DNA from 2 places in the Paenibacillus sp. IHB B 3084 genome. Region 1 is predicted to be linked to the other one. Evidence: riboswitches for the same ligand, from Rfam matches in the RefSeq annotation. Region 1 holds a riboswitch; the other holds the start of a gene.
What was found. Region 1 has a riboswitch for FMN ahead of ribE (riboflavin synthase). Riboswitches for the same ligand answer to the same signal wherever they lie in the genome.

Region 1 (4,217 bases):
AAAAGCCATATACTGATCGGTAATATCACTAATCGGGATATCCTGAATATCGATCTCGGCCTTATCAATCAGATGCAACAGCAGGTCCAGCGGACCCTCGAATGTTTCCAGCTTGTAATTTACGACTGTCAATGTGCTTCCCCCTGCCTTACTCCAATCATCATTCAACAATACCTTTCCCCGTTAGCACTTATGCTCGACTTTATCAATCCCTCTTTCTGTAGTATATACGTCATCGCCTTGCTTAACAATCCAATCCCTTTTTCCTGCTATAGTTATGTCGTTCAATTCAGGTATTCGCAAAATTAAAACTGCTTGCCCAGATTCGCCATCTCAATCGCAGCCAGTGCAGAATCCCAGCCTTTATTACCAGCCTTCGTACCTGCACGCTCAATAGCCTGCTCAATGTTTTCCGTCGTCACTACACCGAAAATAACAGGCACGCCTGTTTTCAGACTGCTTGCCGCCACACCCTTGGCTACCTCATTGCAGACGATATCATAATGCGAGGTAGAACCACGGATCACCGTACCCAGCGTAATAACGGCATCGTATTTACCGCTTGCAGCCATTTTTTGAGCAATCAGTGAAATTTCAAAAGCACCTGGCACCCAGGCTACATCAATCTCATCTTCCTGCGCTCCATGCCGTTGAAGCGCATCGATTGCACCGCTTAACAGCTTACTTGTAATAAACTCATTAAACCGGCCTACCACAATACCATACTTCAAACCATCCGATACGAGATTACCTTCCAGAAAACGTGCCATATGAATCAACCTCTCTTTTTTAAATTATTTACAATGACATACGACGACGATAATCAATCAAATCCTGAATACTGATCAGCTTCAAATGATGACGGTTGGCGATCACTGCCAAATCGGGTACTCGGGCCATGGACCCATCTTCCTTTATAATTTCGCAAATGACCCCGGCGGGTTTGGAGCCGCAGAGTCGGGCCAGATCGACAGCCGCCTCGGTATGACCCGCACGCTGCAAAACACCCCCATCGCGGGCGATCAGCGGAAACATGTGACCAGGCTTGCGAAAATCGCCCCCTGTGGCTGTCTCGTCGGCCAGCGCACGCACGGTCAAAGAACGCTCGGCTGCTGAAATCCCCGTTGTGGTCTCTCTATGATCTACCGACACCGTAAAGGCTGTGCCGTGGAAATCTGTATTTTGCTCCACCATCGGTTGCAATTCCAGTGCCTCGGCTCTTTGCCCTGTAATCGGTACGCAGACCAACCCGCGGCCTTCGGTAATCATGAAATTAATGACCTCGGGGGACGCTTTTTCAGCCAGAGCGATAAAATCGCCTTCGTTTTCCCGTTGCTCATCATCCACCACGATCACGACTTTACCGTTTTTTAGATCCTCCAGCGCTTCTTCAATGGAATCCAGACGAATTTCCACTTCCTGCTCCAACACACCATATTCCACTACGTCAGCCACTATATTTGAATGGCTCTCACTTCTTCCGCTTTCCATTACGCTTTCCTCCTTATTTCTTGTGGCATCAGGCAAAGCCGTGTTTCGCCAAATAATCCAGACTCATAGGAGCTTTCTCCGTTTCCTCCATCGCCGCTGATCTTCCGTAATTCAAAAGCTGCTCCACATATTTACCTAAAATGTCGCATTCAATATTGACGGTGTCTCCCTCACGTTTGGCCTGCAAGGCCGTCTCAGATAAGGTATGGGGGATGATAGATACGGCAAAGGTATCTCCTGTGCGCTGGGCAACCGTCAAGCTGATGCCGTCGAGTGTAATCGAGCCTTTGAGAAGAATATATTTGAATATTGCCTGATCTGTAGGTGCAACTTCGTACACAACCGCATTCTGGTCTGATGTCACCCGACGAATCGTGCCCGTTCCATCCACATGTCCTTGCACGATATGCCCTCCGAACCTGCCATTCGCCGCCATAGCCCGTTCCAGATTGACCCGGCTACCGGATTTCAACTCTTTCAGATTGCTGCTGCGGTAGGTTTCAGGCATCACATCAACCTTAAAATCCTTAGTACCCACCTGTGTTGCGGTCAGACAAACACCATTCACGGAAACACTGTCTCCTATTTTCAAATCGCCCAATACCACAGAACCCGCAATGCCCAGCACCATCGCTTCTCCACTTCTGGAAATCTGCTGAATGCGTCCCACTTCCTCGACCAATCCGGTAAACATGCCTTCACTCCTTCCCATCTAAAGTTCAGTTTATCCCTAATTCATCAGGCATAAGCGCAAAAACCCCCCAGTCCGGATAATATCCGTCATGGGGGTGATGAGAGTCGAATTTTCAGTATACAAGCGCAGTCCATATACATCCTGAGACCACATGAATGATAAGTTTGCCAATAGAAAGCATGACTGACCATACAACTAAATACGCTCAGAGCGCGTGCGAAAACGAAAGCTTGTAGAACAAGCAATCTTCCGTTTGCTACCTGCAACGAAATAAGCCGTACGTACCATTACGTATGCTAAAAATCGGCACATGTCATGCACATGCGCTTCGTATCCTTCTCCCATCCAGACTATACTGTCGGTCCCGGAATTGCACCAGGTCCACCTTCTGCTGATCGCTCAGCATCCGGGTCACGGACTAAGCCGCGCTGTTCATCGCAGAAGCGATTTACAGACACGTCATCACCGCCGGTGGGGAATTGCGCCCCGCCCCGAAGGATCTTGCTTTATTCAATTGAATTAGCATTAAACTTGTTACGTATATTAGCACCGACTTCTAAAAAAAGCAAGTTATCTGATAGACGCTTCTGCTTTTGTTTTGACATATTGGCTGGAAAGCTCTTCAAACCAGGCTCTATCATTCATGTGAAGCGCCAGATCAATCAGATCGGCCAGTTCTTCGATCCCGAGCTGCGTAGCATGATCGAACGTAATGACCGCTGAAGCGGTTGGTCCGCGGCCACCCTCCGTGCATATATCGTAATCCAGCCGTACATCAACATGCCCGTCGATAAACTCGCATTTCAGAAAATAAATAATCTCGCACATTAAAATGGGACGCACCTGCGTTTCCAGCACACAATCCATCACCTTGGCTGAATAGTGCTGGTTCGTCAGCGTAAATTTGTGATCTGTCGCTGCCAGCGAAGTCCGTCCAAAGTCATCCGTAAATTTCAATTCCACTGGCGTGATATTCATGACCTTGGGTATTTGCTTCTTTATAATTTCGATTATCTCAACTGTATTCAGCTTAATCATACCTGCACCTCATTGCATCTTAAAATTCAGAGAAAGCACTAATTCAACATGTTTCACGTAGGCCTCCACTCCTATATCGGAAATCATTACCTGATTTTTTATGCTTCATCCCATAAACGACAAAAAAGATTCTTCGCGCAACAAGCGCAAAGAATCTTGATCGAACCGGTACCGCAACATCTTATAACAATGTTCAAAGTGTATTATGCAAAAAACTGGATTATAGCTCCGAAATTTCATGTTTCTTTTTCAGAATATTCCATCGGCGTTCAATCTCCTGCTCAAAGGTAGCCAGCGTGGCTTCTTCCTTAAGAAGATGTTTTGTTTTGCCCATTAATTTGAGCCATTCTGCGGCTGGAATCCGTTTTCCCTTGTCCTCCGGATTGTACGTAATCGTCGTACTGCCTTGCTCAATCTCGTACAGCGGGAAGAAGCAAGACTCCACAGCAGCTCCCACAATGCTGGTACCCAGTCTATCCTCGGATTTCCAGTTCAGCGGGCAGGCGCACAGGATTTTACCATAGGCGGTCCCCACGTTATTTGCATACCATTGTGCTTTGGCCGCTTTACGCAGCATATCCTGCGGATGGCTTTCGGCTGCCGTGAAGGCATATGGAATATTGCAGGCAGCCATAATTTGCACCGTATCCTTGTGATGCCCCTGCTTGCCTTTTTGCATTTTGCCTACACCCGACGTACTGGTCATGTGACCGAGCGGAGTGGAGTACGATTGCTGTGAACCTGTATTCATATACCCCTCGTTATCATATTCCAGCATGATCAGCTTATGATTACGCAGAGCCGCACCAATCGCAGAACCCATACCAATATCCATCCCACCGTCACCGCTGATCATGATAAAGGTCGGATCATCCGCCATCTTAATTTCATTGCGGCGCTTCATCTCCATGTAAGCCTCCAGCGCTCCAGAGAGCGTAGCAGCCCCATTTTGAAAAAGATTATGAATCATCGGCTGTTTGTGTGATGTATACGG
Region 2 (4,217 bases), 1.6 Mb from region 1:
TCGGACGGATGGGCTCGATTATTGAATACCCGATTTTTTATGACAGGCTGACCGCCCGGCAAAATCTCGAACTTCATTGTGAATATATGGGCTATTATAACAAGCAGGCTGTTCGGGATGCACTGGAGCTGGTGAACCTGCGAAACGCAGATGACAAGCCGGTAAAGGATTTCTCACTGGGGATGAAGCAGCGTCTCGGGATCGCCCGAGCGATTGCGACCAAGCCGGAGCTGCTGATTTTGGACGAACCCATTAATGGATTGGACCCGGTGGGGATCAAGGAAATCCGCCAATTGTTCCACATGCTGTGCAAGGAATATGGTATGACGATCCTTGTGTCCAGCCACATTTTAGTGGAAATTGAGCAAATTGCCGATACGGTGGGTGTGATTAATCACGGTCGACTGATTGAGGAAGTGTCGATGGAACAGGTGCGGGAAACCAATACGGAATACATCGAATTTACGACCAATGACTGCAAAAAAGCGGCCTACGTCCTCTCCCATCACCTGAATCTGACGAATATCCGAGTGCTAAACGATCAGAATATACGCATTTACGATACAAGTGTACCCCAGAAGCAAATTACGAAAACGCTCATTTTAAATGAGGTAGAGGTGGATTCCATCCACCAAAAAAATAGTACGCTGGAAGACTACTTCGTGCGGCTGTTACATGGAGGTGAACTCCATGCTTAAACTGATGCAACTGGAGCTGAAAAAGTTTCATTTGGCGGGATACATCCGTTCGGCGCTGATTGCCAACGCATGTATTTTAGGCCTGTTCATCATTATTGCGCTAGACAGCCAAAGTGAAGGAGTGCCCGAATTTACACGGTACGCTGAGCTTTTGGACCTCCTGGACTATATGGTCAGAGCCACATTTATTATTTTTGCCTCCGTCCTGCTGTGCCGCTTTATTGTGAGCGAATTTAAGTCCAAGTCGATTAACATCTTGTTCATGTACCCGATTGACCGCAAAAAGCTGATGGTCGCCAAACTCTTGATCGTGTTGCTGTTTACGTTCCTGTCCATTATTTTATCGGAAATCATCATTACGGCAGCTATTCATCTATTAAATCAGTTCGTCGTTATTGTACCGGATAAGCTTAGCCTCACTATACTAGGACAGCAATCAGTACGGACACTGATCAATGCGGTTGCAGCAAGCTTTATGGGGCTGGTTCCGCTGTACATGGGGATGCGAAAATACTCGATACCTACCACCATTGTGAGCTCGATCCTGATCGTAGCCCTGCTGTTTTCGAATAATAACGGCGCTACACTTAGCTCCATTGCGCTTGTGCAGATCGGGTTCGCCGCGCTGGGGATGCTCGTAGCTTATGCGGCCATCCGTCGTATCGAGTACAAAGATATTACCTCGTAATATGTAATTTTGTAAAACGCTTTCAAAAAATAAATGAAAACCTTTGTTCAATGTAACACATATTTTTCACTGGACTTCATTCTAAAACAGGTATATCCTATAGGAGAAATTAAAAAACGGAATAAGGATCTTCGGGGTAGGGTGTGATTCCCAACCGGCGGTATGGCTCATGGAGCTAAGCCCGCGACTCTGTATCTGGCAACAAGATACGGACTGATTTGGTGAGATGCCAAAGCCGACGGTAAAGTCCGGATGGAAGAAGATCGAAGCATGAACATGCCGCAAAGTGAATGAATGCTGTGTTATTGGTTTTGCAGCAACTTCATTTAACTTGCATAAAGCGGCAAGTTTATTTGATCAACCCCCGTCTTGCATGGCCTATCGCCATGGACGGGGGTTTTTGTGCCACCGGTCCTGTATTCGCAAGGAGCTAATTGAGTATGAGTCAATCATCAACTGTACTAACATCCAAAGGTTTTGATCGTAGCTCCCACATGAAAAGCGGTTTTTGGCTAGTCGCGATTGGAGCGGCCTTGTGGGGCGCGGACCCGCTGTTTCGTATTATTTTGCTCAAATCATTTACCTCTACACAAATTGTGCTGATGGAGCATGTGCTGCTCTTTATCTCCCTGGCACCAGTGCTGTGGAAGCATCGCGAGGAGCTTAAAGCGGTACGGCTTCGTCAGATTTTGGCCATCTTGTTCGTCTCGTGGGGCGGCTCGGCTCTGGCCAGCGTGATTTTCACAATGGCACTTAGCAACGGTGATCTTAACGCTGTGCTGCTGCTCCAAAAGCTTCAGCCGTTGGTCGCTATTATTCTGGCCCGCGTTATATTGAAGGAAATGCTGCCGCGTAATTTTGGAATATTAATTGTCGTGGCTCTGTTTGGGACGTATCTTCTTACCTTCGGCTGGTCGCTCCCCTTCGGACATGTTCATGATTTCATCCACGTCGGCAGTCTGCTTGCACTAGGAGCAGCGGTCCTGTGGGGCGGTTCGACAGTAATGGGAAGCTACTTGCTTCGTTCGATGAAATATGAGACGGTGACCTCCCTGCGCTTCATGGTGGCTCTCCCTCTGCTGATCGTTCTCACCTCTGTGGAGCATGCACCCTGGAATATGCCTGCTGGCACATGGGCGGGCGCAGCAGTGATTATCAATCTGTTGCTGCAGGCGCTGCTCCCCGGTCTTCTCAGCCTGTTACTGTATTACAAGGGCCTCAGTACGACCAAGGCGTCTTATGCCACGATGGCAGAACTAAGCTTCCCGATGGTCGGCGTTGTAATTAACTGGATCGCTTTCCAGCAGATCGTTACGGTAGCGCAATTGACTGGCTTTATGCTTATCTGGATTACACTCTTTATGATTTCTCGTCAGCAAAAAAACTAACAGGTACAATGTCTGTTACTTACTCCCCCAAGCCAAATCGAGAAGATGCTTTGCATCTCCGATTTGGCTTTTTATGTATAAGTATTAATATTTAACATACTACTTTAGAACTATTTTTAAATAAAAGCGTGTAAAACTAGCAACTATTCCTCGTTTCCCAAAGATTACATCTATAAAATCCTTTGGCTTTTGTCGAATAAAACAATGTAGTGATCATTAGACACAGAGGAGCAAGAACTATGACTAAAGCAAAACAAACGGTTCCATGGTGGAGCAGGTTTCTCAAACAGTTCTATTTAATGCGGACAAAATTGATTGTATCTTTTTTGGCGGTTCTATTGATTCCAAGTGTTCTTATTGGATACTTTTCGTATCAGGGGGCCAAAACCCAGCTTAGCCAGCAGATGGGCAGCTCAATTGATTTCAACCTGTTTTTATTTCGCAGCAACATTAATCAATATGTATCACCTTTAATAAAAGATTTAAATGTATTAGCTACTGAGGTTCAATCCAATACCCTGAATTCCAAGAATGAAGAAATTCAGGCTAAATTTGATGTGATCTTGAAAGCTCATCCCGAGCTGGATGGGGTACTTCTTGGTAATACAAAAGGAGAATATGTTCGTTCACCAAAGAAAGAATCAACGGATTATGATCCCCGTGAAAAAAAATGGTATTCAAATGCGATAGGGTTAAACGGGGAAACAATCATTAGTGCTCCGTCAGTCAGTGCTTCCTCGGGTAATTTAGTGGTCACGTTGTCCAGAAGCTTACCAGATGGTCAAGGAGCTATAGCAATGAACTTGAGTCTGGATAGACTAAGCGAAAGCTTGAAGGAGGTTACGATCGGCAATCGTGGCGGACTGTTTGTGGTTGATGCGAACAGTACAGTTGTGGCGGGTGCTGGAGTAGCCTTTAAGAATACGGGAAAAAAACCGGCAGACTCCATTAAAGGACTACCCGTTATTACCAAGTTAAATGAAGGGGAAATCCAATCATCATCCGCAACGAAAGAAATTCGATTTATGAACAGAGATATGCAATCATTTACACTCGTTGATCCTCTTACGGGATGGAACGTCATCGCCTTGGCAGATCAGGAGGATTATAGCGATTCGGTAGCTCCCATTTTGAGACAAAGCCTAATCGTTATCGCCATATCCACACTGGTTGCTGCTATCATTATTATCCTGATGATTCGCTCGTTCCTGATTCCACTGGGCAAGCTTCAAAATGGAACGCGCGAGGTTCGTGACGGCAACCTTACCGCACGGGTCAATCTGTCCGGCAAGGATGAATTCAGCGAGCTGGCGCAAAATTTTGACCAGATGACACATGCACTGCATACGATGGTTTCCGAGGTCAACCAAACGTCGTCCCGACTCGCGTCCTCCTCCCTGATGATCAAGGAAAGCACGGAGCAAACGACGGAATCCGTACAGC

Region 2: another riboswitch for FMN. It lies ahead of ASL14_RS05420 (DMT family transporter); the one in region 1 lies ahead of ribE (riboflavin synthase).

Annotation. Positions count from the first base shown of each region.
Region 1 is NZ_CP013203.1:5,042,658-5,046,874, reverse strand. Features, by position in the region: gene ASL14_RS23635 (segregation and condensation protein A) at 1-132, opposite strand, end outside; gene ribH (6,7-dimethyl-8-ribityllumazine synthase) at 306-770, opposite strand; gene ribB (3,4-dihydroxy-2-butanone-4-phosphate synthase) at 799-1,491, opposite strand; gene ribE (riboflavin synthase) at 1,520-2,185, opposite strand; FMN riboswitch at 2,515-2,688, opposite strand; gene ASL14_RS23615 (IDEAL domain-containing protein) at 2,756-3,223, opposite strand; gene ASL14_RS23610 (thiamine pyrophosphate-dependent enzyme) at 3,444-4,217, opposite strand, start outside.
Region 2 is NZ_CP013203.1:1,159,305-1,163,521, forward strand. Features, by position in the region: gene ASL14_RS05410 (ABC transporter ATP-binding protein) at 1-698, shown strand, start outside; gene ASL14_RS05415 (ABC transporter permease) at 691-1,386, shown strand; FMN riboswitch at 1,510-1,654, shown strand; gene ASL14_RS05420 (DMT family transporter) at 1,827-2,774, shown strand; gene ASL14_RS05425 (methyl-accepting chemotaxis protein) at 3,014-4,217, shown strand, end outside.